Regions from separate parts of the Streptomyces canus genome, predicted to be linked through region 2. Evidence: riboswitches for the same ligand, from Rfam matches in the RefSeq annotation. Region 2 holds a riboswitch; the other holds the start of a gene.

Region 1 (6,215 bases), 5.9 Mb from region 2:
CCCCGGCCCGGTGCTTGGGATCGTGACGATGCCGAGCCGACGCACGTGCGCGTACTCGTCTTCGTCCTTCCACTGCCAGCTGGTCAGATCGGGGGCGACGACCAGGTCCACGGTGAGGTCGAAGGTGTCGAACCCATCGCGTACCGAACGGTGGGGTGCTGGAAGTTCACGTACCAGTCCGCAGCCCGCCAATGGCGTAGAAGGCGTTGACGGTGTACCACGCCGCGGGCGGTTTCCACAGCAGCAGCTCGGTCTCCTGCCACACGGCGCCGGGCAGCTCCCACACTCCCCTCGCCCTCGCACCGAACGCCTCGGTGCGCACTGTACGGTCACCGTCCGCACGGCCCTTGACATACAGGGCCGGCCAGCGGGTCTCGGCTCCCGGCGGACAGGCTGCCACCAGGGCCTCCATGAGGGAGCGTCACATCTGGCGATATCCGGTACGGCGCGCCCCGGCGCAGACGCGGGAATTGAGCACCACACTCACCGACCGTGACGGCTCCCCGCAATCGCTGACAGAGACCGATTGACGACTCATCACCACCTTCGGCCCCCGGTTGTGACTCCCCGCCCGTGGTCAGACCGCAGGTGCTTCCGCGAACCGGTCCGAGGTCACATGGAGGGCTTGTGCTGACGCTCGCGGTCTCGGCCGTCTGATGCGCACGGGGAGTGGTCAGCCGGTGTCGCAGGGCACGACTACCGCTCAGGCCGCCGTGCCGTACGCATCACGCCGTCACTCCGCCTCGGCGCGTGCCTCGAGGTCTTCGATGCCGGTGGGGCGTCCGGCCCGCGTCCACCGCGCGTACAGGCCGGCCGCGATGAGGAGGGTGGCCACCAGGGACAGCATCGGCCAGCCCCGGAGCAGGTTCACCGCCAGGGTGAAGGCGACGGCCACGGCGGCCAGGGCGTTGACCCAGGCCAGGGCCGTTTTGTCCTCGCGGAGGGCAAAACGGGCCATGGCGACGAGTCCGACGAGGAAGCTGACGAAGACGGCGACCGCGTAGAACAGCACGAGTTTCTGCTCCTGGCCCGCCGCGGCGACGATGATCAGTGCTGCGGCAGCGAGGTAGACGACCACCGACCAGTAGGGGGTGTGGTGGCGGTTGACCCGGCCGAGGACCGGCGGCAGCACTCCGGGCTGTTCGGGTGTGCCGGACAGGGCCTTGAGCAGTCCGGGGCCGGCCTGGAAGGAGGAGCTGGCCGCGGCGAGCAGGAGCAGCGAGCTGGTCAGCTGGAAGGCGCTGTAGAGCCAGCCGGGTCCTGCGGCTGCGTGCGCGATGTCGGCGATCTGGGTGGAGTCCGTGCCGGGGATACCGATGTGCAACTGCACGGCCAGCGCGGTCAGGGCCAGAGTCAGCCCTCCGACGATCACGACCAGCAGCGCGAGCGTCCCGCGGCCGAAGCGGCGGCGGTGGGTGTCGTCGAGCTGGCCGAGCTGGGCGATGGCGGTCGACGGCGCCTCGATTCCGGTGGCCAGCGCCATCGCGACCGGGAACGCCAGGACCACCGCGAGCATCGCCGAACGGCCCGGGTCGGCCGAGGTGGCGGCGTGGCCGGTGGCATGGGGCGAGGTGAAGCCGAGGATCAGTACGGCCACGGAGATGATGACGAAGGCCACGGTCATGAAGGCGAACAGCAGCCGTCCGCCGTGCCCGAACCAGGTCAGCCCCGCCACCACGACCAGCAGCAGAAGCGCCATCGGGATGCGCAGCGGAGCAAGCCCTGGGAAGAGGGCGATGACCGCGCTGGTCGCGGCTGCGATCGAGATGCCGATGGTCAGCACGAAGTCGACGACCAGCGCGCCGATGGGCAGGAACGTCCAGCGCGCACCGAACGCACGCCCGGCCGCGGCCGCTGCGCCGCCGCCCTTGGGGAAGCGCCGGACGAGCTGCCAGTAGTTGGCGGTGACGACCACGACGAGCCCGATGACCAGGCTCATCGTGGGCAGCAGCAGCGCCAGGTCGCCATGCAGGGCGCGCAACGCTGCCTCGATCGCGTACGCCACCGAGGAGACGGGGTCAGCGATCACCGCGAAGGCGAACGCGAAGAAGAGAACGGAACGGCGCGGGCCACGGCCGCCCGCGACAGCAGACGGAGCAGCCGCGATGGCGGCGGCCGACTTCGAGACGGTCACGCGAAGACCTTCCTTGGCGTCCCTGCGGACGCATTCGTCGAGGACAGGACACTTCGCCGACCAGACTTCCCGGCACTCCGCCCCCGACACTACGTCAGGGAAGCGCAAGTAAGGCGTTAAGGATGCGTCAGGGTTCCCCACTGGGCTTCGTCCATTGCTGCAGGGCTACGCCGCCGACGTGCCCTCCGTCTGTCGCGGCCCCAAGTTCTGCCGCGAGTTGACTGCGCGCCCCGGCGCGACGCCGAGAAAGATCCCACCCGGCCGCAACTGGCGAAGGTGGACAACCATCGGGGAGCGGCCGTTTTCCCGCGTGAGCGTCGACCGCCTGGGCGCCTGCGTCAGTGATGTCCAGCTGACCCAGGAGGCTATGACGTGGATCCACGGCGACGACGCGACCGCGCTCTCCGACGGCGCGGGCCTCTCCAGGACGCTGTGGCGCTACGAGACGCCGCAGCGTATCGCCACCATGATGCGGACCGCGTTCAAACCCAGTTCCGCGAAGCGGCGCCTGGCCGACGGCTCGCCCTCATTCCACCTCGCGCAGGTCAACGGCTGGCCCGCCGTGCTCGCCGTTCTCGAGAACCGGATCGTGGGCACCGCGGCGTTCGAGATCAGCGACGGCAAGGTCGCGGCGGTGCACGGCTTCGCCGCCGCGGAACGGCTCGCACGCCTCACCCGGACGTGGCGGCAGCACGAACCCGACGCGCCGGTCATCGGCCAGTGGTGACCGGCGACCCCGCCAAGCAATGCGCGGCTCCCGCGAGTGCGGAGACCGATCTGGACAGAGCCTTCCCGCCGTGATCGGCTCCGGCGTGGTCGATGATCCAGCCCGCGCGGCCGGACCGGAATCGATGTGGTCGTACTCGCGGCTCAGGAAGCAGGAGTCACCGCCGATCCGGTTTCCGCAGAGGACTCAGGCCGGGACACCTACCGCCGACACGCTTCCGCCGGACGGCCGAGGGCGACACGTTGCCGCGTCACCATCCCGTCAACAGCAGGTGGTTGAGGAGTAGGGCGAGGACCGCCTGTGCGGTGAGCCAGGCGCGGGGCCGGGTCAGGAACGCGCATGTCGGGAGCAGCCACATCGCGAACGGCAGCCAGATGCGCTCTGTTTCCGCCTTACTCATGCCGGAGAGGTCGGCGGCGAGGAGCGCAAACAGGGCGGCGGAGGCGAGCAGGGCAAGGCGAGGTTCGGCGTCGGAGCGGCGCAGGCACGTGCGAAGACCCTGGCGGATGGGAGTCGCACCGGCTCGTCTGAGCCCGGCCACCGTTGCCGGTCCCACGACGAGTGCCGTGCATGCGAGGTTCGCCCACACCCAGTAGCCGTACGGGCGGATGCCGCCGGCCCCTTGGTAGTAGCGGGTGACCAGCAGGTGATACGCCTCCCACCAGTTGAAGCCCACGAACGTGAACACGGCCGGGACGACGACGAATCCGGCAAGGACGTAGGGGAGGGGGCGCAGCCGTCGGGAGCCGAGCAGCAGGACGCCACCGGCGATCACCGCGAACAGTGTCAGTCCGTACGAGAGATACGCGGTGAGTCCGAAGAGAAGCCCGGAGGCAAGACCTGCCGACCGTGGCCGGTGTCCCGTGACCGCGAGGGCCAGGAACGCGATCGCCCAGGCGGCGACTGCCGCGAAGTACCCGTCCGCGGAGGTGCCCATCCACACGGCCGCCGGGGCCAGGACCAGGAAGGGCGCGGCGCGACGGGCGAGCGCCTCCCCGGACAGCGCTCGTAGGGTGACGAGGACCGCCACCGCCGCTGTCGCCCCGACAGTGATGCACCAGACCCCCGCCCAGGCGCCGCCGCCCAGCCCGATCCGGTCGAGGAGGACGAAGGTGAGCGTAGCCGCGGGCGGATGTCCGGCGACGTGCGCAGGCCAATGGTCGGGTGAGTTGATCAGGATGTGGTGAGTGAAGTCCCGGAGGACGGCGGGGATGTCGAGGAAGCGGTTGACGGGGTCGATGACCTGTAGGTATTCGTACTTGGTCGTCAGGCGCCCGGCGACTCCGCGCTGCCATCCGTCGACCAGGGCGAGCGAGAACGTCCATGCCATGGCGGTGCCCCAGGCCGTGCACAGCAGCGCGCGCCAGGGCAGCCGAGCGGCGAGGAGCGGCCCGTACGCGACGACTACGAGGGCCACCATGATGGCGGCGGGGGTGCCGGGGCCGACGTGCGGCTCCCAATGGCCGTACAGCGGAGGCCAGCTGACATGAAGGTTTCCATAATGGCGTTCCAGGACCGTGCCGATCACAGCCGCCGTCGTGACGAGCAGCGCTGCGGCGAGGGTCGCGGACAGGTCGCGGAGAAGATCGCGGTTCACACCGGCACGCTAGGTCGGGGAAGGCCGGATGAGCCTCCGGTGAGCCTGGACGTAAGCGTTTCGTCATGAGTTGCGGGCCCCGTCCTCATGAACCAGGCGGTCTCCTGCATCAACTCGGGCCGCCACTGCGGCTGACCCGATGCAGGGCCTCGCCGCAAGATCGGCGAGGCCGGTGTCGCATCGGGCCGCGCAAGATCTTACGCACGCATCGAACTGGGAATTTCCCTTGTATGCGTGCGGTGTTGAGGGCTCAGCCCTTGCGGGTGGAGACGTTCACCGGGCTGCGGATGAGGCAGTTCGAGGGGTTGCTGAAGGTGGCGCGGGAGCGGGGTGGTGACGGGCCGCGGATCGAGCGTCTGTGGTGCCTACCGCTTGCCGACCGGGTGCTGCCGGTGGCTGTCTACTACCGGACGAACCTCACCATGCGGCAGCTGGCGCCGCTGTTCGGAGTCTCGCCAGCCACGGTGTGCAGGGTCATCCAGCGGCTTCGATCAGGTGCATGTCCTGCGGGCCGTTGAGGGAAGTCTGCTGCAGTGCGCGCATGGTCGCGGGAATGCTCATCGGCGATCAGCCTCTCTCTCGGCGTGCATGAGAGAGACCGATCGGCCCGTCGTGCGGGCCGCGCCTCTCACCATGTAGATCCCGGCCACCACCAAAAGGAATCGACCGCTCCCGGCTCGCACGTGGCCGGCCTGCGCCGCGAATGAGCGTGCTGTTCAGGTTGAGCTCGACCTCGCCGTATGGCGCGACGTGGGTTCAGAACAGTGAGATCGTGCAGAGCGGTCGCGGAGCGTCACCTCAGTGGTCGATTGCGTCGGATCGCTCTCTCCGCACCCGCGGCACCCACACCACCCGCATCCACACCACCGATCCCGCCACCCACCACTTCCTCAACCAAATCTTCCAGCCGAGTTGAAGAACTCCGCCCCAAAAGCGGCACCAACCCACGAGCCCGAGCGCTGATCCAATTCCCGGTCCGCCTCCTTGATCAGTGGCTCGGGGTGTACGTCGATCCGCCTGATGCCGTGGGAGTGACGGGTGCCCGGGCGGTCCATGCGCGCAGGCCCGCCGACTTCACCTTCCGCCACGCCCGTACGACACCGCCTCGGCCCGCGTCGACGGAAGCCGAGTCGTTATGAACCGGGCCGGGCGGAATCGCCGCCTCCATGGTGCAGTCGAGCAGTGGTCTGGTGGGAGAGAACCCGGGACGCCATCGGCGGAGTGCGCCGACGCTTCGGCGGGCGGTCCGTCACGGATGAGGATGAGGACACCGGGGCGCAGAGGCCGCGGCCCTCTCGGCTGACCGATGCCGCGGTCGCGCTACTGCTGGCGGTGGCTGATGCCGCGGCCCTGGCGGGAGTGGCTCTGTTGATGTTCATCGTCGGGATGTCGCACTCGGGGCCGCCGGGTCGTACGCCCGCCAAGAGCGAGGACGTGTCGCCGCTTCAGCTGGCCGTGGTCTGGTTCATCCCGTGTGCGCTCGCCGTGTCGTGCTACGTCCACACACGGCTGCGCATGCGGATCACCAGCGTCGTTCAAGGCCTGTTCTTCGTCATCGGCACCGCGCTGGCCATCGGCGAGACGAACATGCTGCTGTCCTTCACCTGAGCTGCGCGCCCTTCCGAATCAGGGCCCTCAGCGGCTCCCAAAACGGGGTCGTGCACGGCATGGGCGGGGCCCCGGACACCCGTTGGGGGCGGTGCGCGGTCCCCGGGCCGACCGCTCCCCCGGAGTGCCGTCACCCGCCCGTCCACGGC
Region 2 (6,215 bases):
TCGGCTTCACCAAGAGTGTGCGGGAGCAGCCGGAGTGGCTCTCGCTGGACGGGGACTCCTCCGAGCTCGGTGGGGCCCATGACACGGCACTGTGGTTTCCGCGGCCCCACCTGCTGAGCTTCTGGCTGGTGGACGCGGCCGGCTCCCACTACACCCGCGAGCAGCGAACCGCCGGGCCGACGCTGCTGTGGATGCAGGGGTCGGGTGTCCTGGACGCTCCGGACGTGACGCTGCGACTGGAGGGGGTCGCGTCGAAGGCGCGGGCCGTGGAGATCGCGAAGTCCCTCGGCGAGCCGGGGCACGAGGACGCCGGGAAGTCCTCGGATTAGTGCGCGCGGGGTGGGAACCCCGACGGGCCGGGCGGTGTACCAGAAGTGACATGCGGCTCGCGGACGGGCCGCACGGGGATCGTCTGCTGGGGGCCGGCATGAAGAGGTGTGTGGCTGGACCGAGGGGCCGCTGTCGTGAACTGGCGGCGGGATCGGGCGCGTTGGCGGTGGTGCTCGCGCTGACGGTGTGGGGTGCGCCCTCCGCCTCGGCGGGCGGACCGACGAGCGTGCTCGTGGTCTCGCCCGAGAGTGGGGAGACGGCGTCGCTGTACTACTCCGACGAGGAGTACGACGAGTTGGAGCGGCTGCTCGGCCCTCCGGGTGCGGGCACCCGCACCACACCACCCGAGGCGAATCTGCTTGCAGCCCGGCAGATCAACGTCACGTGGATGGCGCACGATGTCTCACCGTGGCGGCTGGACCAGGTCTTCCCGCTGGCCGGCACGGATGAGGTGTGGATACGCACCGCCGAGCACGTCCCCGAGTCGGTGAACGGCCATTGGCACCGCACAAAGAATCCACCTCAACTGCGCGCCTTGCTGAAGGACTTGGGAGTGATGGGCAAGGTCTCCGGCGAGGGCCATGCCATCTTCCCGGCGCCCGGGCAGGAGCCGGGGAGCGACGCGGGGGCCATGCCCACGCAGGCGTCTGTGGGCCCGGCCTCCACGGCCGACGACGGCACCGAGTGGTGGTGGGCGCTTCCGGGGATTGCGGCCGGAGCCGTACTGGCGCTGGTGCTGCGGCCGTTCGCTCTGCGGATGCGAGGGCACCGTGTGCGCCGGGAGCCGGGACCTCGTCAGGAGCTGCGTGATCTGTGACGAAAGGAGGTGCCCGCGAGCTGGAGATAGCGAGGCTGTTCGATCGAGGGGGATGGCAGTGCGGAGCAGACACACAGGGGTGCGGCTCGGGCCGCGCAGGACATTGGCAGCGCTGGCACCAGCGGTGGTGGCGGTGACCGTGCTCGGGGCGCCGGCGGCTGCCGTGGCGGCACAGCAGACGCGGGGAGCCGGCCCCGACCGGCCCGACCTGGCGATGGTCGTCACCGGCGGCTCGGGGCGGACGGAGGCCGTGCGTTCCGACGAGCCGTACTTCACCCGCCTGTGGCAGCTGCTGCAGCCGACGCGCTCAGGCACGGAGCGGGTGTCCGGCGCCTGGGAGGAGGGCCGGTATCCAGCAGTGCGGTTAACCGTCGTGTGGGGACTGACGGGTGTCGGTGGCTGGCCTCGGACGGATTCGGCGCCGGGGGGTGATGTGGCGGTGGCGCGGCAGGACCAGCTGTTCCTGACAGGGGACGGCACGCCGTGGGTGCGCTCGGATCCGGCACCGGAGCGGGAGGACGACGACATCCGCTGGCACCGTGCGCCGCGGGCGGTTTTCGATCAGCTGGACCGGGCGGGCCTCGCCGGCGGCCCCGGGGAGGGGCGGGAAAAGGCGGAGGCCAAGAGCTCGACGGGCCCGGAGCATGGCGGGTGGTGGGCGGTGCCGGGGCTCGCCGTGGGATTCGCAGCGGGAGTCGGCGGCACGCGGCTGATACGCCGCGCGGCGGTCGGGCCAGGAGCCGGACCGCCGCGGGATGAGCCACGACAGGAACTCATCGATCTCTAGGAGTCACCGGTCTTTGACAACTCAAGAGAGGACGTGCGTCAGCCGAGGTCGATCTCCGGGTACAGCGGGAAACCGGCCACGAGGTCGGTGGCCCGGTGGGAGATCTCGTCCGCGACCTTCGGGTCCAGGATGTGCTGGGCCTTGGAGGGGGCGCCCTTGCTGGTGGTGCCGGGCTCCGTGGTGGTGAGGACGCGGTCGATGAGACCGGCGACCTCGTCCATCTCGGCGGTGCCCAGGCCACGGGTGGTCAGGGCGGGGGTGCCGATGCGGATGCCGGAGGTGTACCAGGCGCCGTTGGGGTCGGCCGGGATGGCGTTGCGGTTGGTGACGATGCCCGACTCGAGCAGGGCGGCCTCGGCCTGGCGGCCGGTGAGGCCGTAGGAGGAGGCGACGTCGATCAGGTTGAGGTGGTTGTCGGTGCCGCCGGTGACCAGGGTGGCACCGCGGCGCATCAGGCCCTCGGCCAGGGCGCGGGAGTTGTCGACGATCCGCTGGGCGTAGTCCTGGAAGGAGGGCCGACGTGCCTCGGCGAGGGCGACGGCCTTGGCGGCCATGACGTGCGGGAGCGGGCCGCCGAGGACCATCGGGCAACCGCGGTCGACCTGGTCCTTGAGGGAGTCGTCGCACAGCACCATGCCGCCGCGCGGGCCGCGCAGCGACTTGTGGGTGGTGGTGGTGACGATCTGGGCGTGCGGGACCGGGTCGAAGTCGCCGGTGAGCACCTTGCCGGCGACGAGACCGGCGAAGTGCGCCATGTCGACCATGAGCGTGGCGCCGACCTCGTCGGCGATCTCGCGCATGATCCGGAAGTTCACCAGACGGGGGTAGGCCGAGTAGCCGGCGACGATGATCAGCGGCTTGAACTCACGGGCCGAGGCGCGCAGCGCGTCGTAGTCGACCAGACCGGTGGAGGGATCGGTGCCGTAGGAGCGCTGGTCGAACATCTTGCCGGAGATGTTGGGTCGGAAGCCGTGGGTGAGGTGACCGCCGGCGTCCAGGGACATGCCGAGCATGCGCTGGTTGCCGAAGGCCTGGCGGAGCTCGGCCCAGTCGGCGTCGGAGAGGTCGTTGACCTGGCGGACGCCGGCCTTCTCCAGGGCGGGGACCTCGACACGCTGGGCGAGGACGGACCAGAAGGCGACGAGGTTGGCGTCGATGCCGGAGTGCGGCTGGACGTAGGCGTGCCGGGCGCCGAAGAGCTCCTTGGCGTGCTCGGCGGCCAGGGACTCGACGGTGTCGACGTTGCGACAGCCGGCGTAGAAGCGGCGGCCGACGGTGCCCTCGGCGTACTTGTCGCTGAACCAGTTGCCCATCGCGAGGAGGGTGGCCGGGGAGGCGTAGTTCTCGGAGGCGATCAGCTTGAGCATCTCGCGCTGGTCGTGGACCTCCTGGCCGATGGCGTCGGCGACGCGCGGCTCGACGGCGCGGATCACGTCGAGAGCGGCGCGGAAGGCCGTGGACTCGGTGGACAGGGGCTGCTGCTCTGACATGGCGGCCTCCGGGCTGCGTGGCTTGAAGCGGTCACGGATCACGGTTCGGCCCAGGCGCACGGCACTTGGTCATTCACAGGCCGCTCCCCGATGGTCCGTCCCATCCCAGCGCGCCAGTCACGGCCTGTCGGCCAGCCTACCGGGCACGTGGAACGACCCCGGCGCGACGTCCACCATGCGAGCGACGGCTTCGAGGCCGGGCCAAGGGCCGGGGCCTCGAAGCCGGGGCGGTGCAGGACGTCAGAACAGCGCGTCGGTGAGGCGGTCGATCTGGTCGGCGTCCGAGGCCCAGCAGTAGAGCATCACCTCGTCGGCACCGATGCCGACGTAGGCGTCGGCGGCCTCGCGGATCTGCCGCGGTGTGGTGAGCAGGCCGGCCTCCATGTACGCGACGTGGCCGCTGAAGGCGTAGTAGTCGCGGAGGTTGCGGCGGGCCCGGTCCAGGGTGTCGTCGGGGCCGAGAGCGACGTTCGCCTGGGCGACCAGACGGGGGTGGCCGGGGCGGTCGTGTTTCTGCCAGGCCGTTTCGGCGGCGCGGAACAGGTTGGACATGAAGGAGGGCGGCAGGGCGGCGCCGAGGAAGCCGTCGCCGAAGCGGCCGACGCGGTCGAGGGCAGCGGGGGCGAAGCCGCCGAACAGCACCTCCGGGCCACCGGGGGTGGTGGGGGCAGGACCGATGGGGTCGATGCCTTCGCCGTATGGCTCGCCGGACCAGGTGCGGCGCAGCAGGGTCATCTGTTCGTCGAGGCGGCGGCCTCGGCGGTGGAGGTCGGTGCCGGCGGCCAGGCAGTCGTCCTCGCGCCCTCCGACGCCGATGCCGAGCGTGAAGCGGCCGCCGGAGAGGCGGTCGAGGGTCGCGGTCTGCTTCGCGAGCAGGGCGGTGTTGTGGAGCGGTGCGATCAGTACCTCGGTCTGGACGCGGATGCGGGACGTGGCGCCGGCGAGGATCGCCAGGGTGACGAGGGGCTCGGGGTTGTCGTAGACGAGGCGGTCGAGCAGGCCGAGGGTGCTGAAGGGGCTCGCGTCGGCGCGCCGGGCCCAGGTGAGCAACTGGGCGGGGTCGTCGATGGGGAGGCCGAGGCCGATGTTCATGGGAGAGTCCTCCGGAGGGCGTACGAGATCCGCCGGTCGGCCGGATCCGGTGCCGCCCCTCCGTGGTGCCGCGCGCTGTGCGCGGACCTGCTCCCGTTCTGCGGCGATGGTTCCAGAGAGCGTGTGCGTCAGAGTGCGCCGACCGTAACGCGATCGGACGGGGTCGGCAACGCGTTTTCGCCGACCGCTCGCGGACACGGCCTCGGGGACACGGCTCGCGTCCGGCGGACAGTTGGAGATCAGTGAGAGCTGGTCCGAAACCAACCCACCCCTCACCACCTCCCCTAAGGTCACTGCGTGCTCTTTGGAATGGTGTGTGCTCTGGGTGCCTCCGTGTGTTTCGGGACGGCCACCGTGCTGCAGGCGATGGCTGCGCGCGCGGCGGATACGGGCGGTCGCGACGGCGAGGGGACGGCGTTCGCGGTGACGCTGTTCCTGGGGGCGGTGCGGCAGTGGCGGTATCTGGCGGGGCTGGCGCTGGACGGGGTGGGGTTCCTGCTGCAGATCGCCGCGTTGCGGTCGGTCCCGATCTACGCGGTGGGCGCGGCGCTCGCGTCGAGTCTCGCGGTGACCGCGGTGGTGTCGGCGCGGCTGCTGCGGGTCCGGCTGAGCGCGGGCGAGTGGGGTGCCGTCGGGGTGGTGTGCGCGGGGATGGCGCTGCTGGGGATCGCGTCCGGGACGGAGGGCGACCGGAGCGGGCCGTCGGCCTTGAAGTACGCGATGCTCGGGACGGCACTGGCCGTGCTGGGGCTCGCGCTGCTCGGTGGGCGACTGCCGGAGCGGGGACGGGCGTTGGCGCTCGGGCTGGGGGCCGGGTTCGGCTTCGGGGTGGTCGAGGTGGCGGTACGCCTGATCGACTCGCTCACGCCGTCGGCGCTGCTGGGCAACCCGGCGACGTACGCACTCCTCGTCGGCGGTGGTGCGGCCTTTCTGTCGCTGACCTCGGCGCTGCAGCGGGGTTCGGTGACCACGGCGACCGCCGGGATGGTGATCGGGGAGACGATCGGGCCGGCGCTGGTGGGGGTGGTGTGGCTCGGGGACCGCACCCGGGAGGGGCTGGCGTGGGCGGCGGTGCTGGGGTTCGCCGTGGCCGTCGCGGGGGCGTTGGCGCTGGCCAGGTTCGGGGAGGCCCCGGAACATTCCTCCGCGCATTCCCCTTCCCGAATTTCGTAAGGGGTTGATCGAGTTACTTTCGGTACAGCTCGACAGAATGATCCATGCCGACCGAAAGGCCGATAAAGAGTCACGATCCGGACAGTCGGAAAGAGCTTCGTTGAAGGTTTGAACGTGATGTGAAGGTCTTGCGTATACGACGGCGTGAGCAGTAATCCCGTCACCGTCACCGTGGCCTATCACGTGGTGCCGGGCCGTGAGGCCGACTTCCACTCCTGGGGGTGGGCCATGCTGGCCGCGAGTGCGCAGCAGCCGGGCTTCCTTGGAGGTGGCGTTCTTGTCGACCGAGAGGCGGAGTGGCATGTGGTCTATCGCTTCGCCAGCGAGGGAACGGCCCGGGCCTGGGAGGATTCGCCCGTCCGGACCCAGTGGCACGACCGGGCGATGGACTTCGCCCGGCAAACGGAACGCAGGAGCGTGCGGGGCTCCAAGATGTGGTTCGACTCGCAGACCACGACACCGAAGGCGCCCGCCCCGCCGGCGAAATGGAAACTGTGGTTCGTGAACATGAGCGCGGTTTTTCCGC

What was found. A riboswitch is a leader RNA that binds a small molecule or an ion and turns the genes downstream of it on or off. The one in region 2 is predicted to bind ZMP and ZTP.
Region 1: another riboswitch for ZMP and ZTP. It lies ahead of OG841_RS45590 (hypothetical protein); the one in region 2 lies ahead of OG841_RS18260 (glycine hydroxymethyltransferase).

The regions. Positions count from the first base shown of each region.
Region 1 covers NZ_CP107989.1:9,985,843-9,992,057, reverse strand. The annotation lists gene OG841_RS45600 (hypothetical protein) at 167-400, opposite strand; gene OG841_RS45595 (amino acid permease) at 734-2,134, opposite strand; ZMP/ZTP riboswitch at 2,388-2,472, shown strand; gene OG841_RS45590 (hypothetical protein) at 2,502-2,861, shown strand; gene OG841_RS45585 (hypothetical protein) at 3,112-4,458, opposite strand; partial or broken gene OG841_RS45580 (helix-turn-helix domain-containing protein) at 4,689-4,946, shown strand; gene OG841_RS45575 (hypothetical protein) at 5,791-6,066, shown strand.
Region 2 covers NZ_CP107989.1:4,073,423-4,079,637, forward strand. The annotation lists gene OG841_RS18245 (hypothetical protein) at 1-329, shown strand, start outside; gene OG841_RS18250 (hypothetical protein) at 440-1,147, shown strand; gene OG841_RS18255 (hypothetical protein) at 1,200-1,934, shown strand; gene OG841_RS18260 (glycine hydroxymethyltransferase) at 1,973-3,424, opposite strand; ZMP/ZTP riboswitch at 3,466-3,555, opposite strand; gene OG841_RS18265 (LLM class flavin-dependent oxidoreductase) at 3,665-4,516, opposite strand; gene OG841_RS18270 (hypothetical protein) at 4,826-5,689, shown strand; gene OG841_RS18275 (antibiotic biosynthesis monooxygenase) at 5,834-6,215, shown strand, end outside.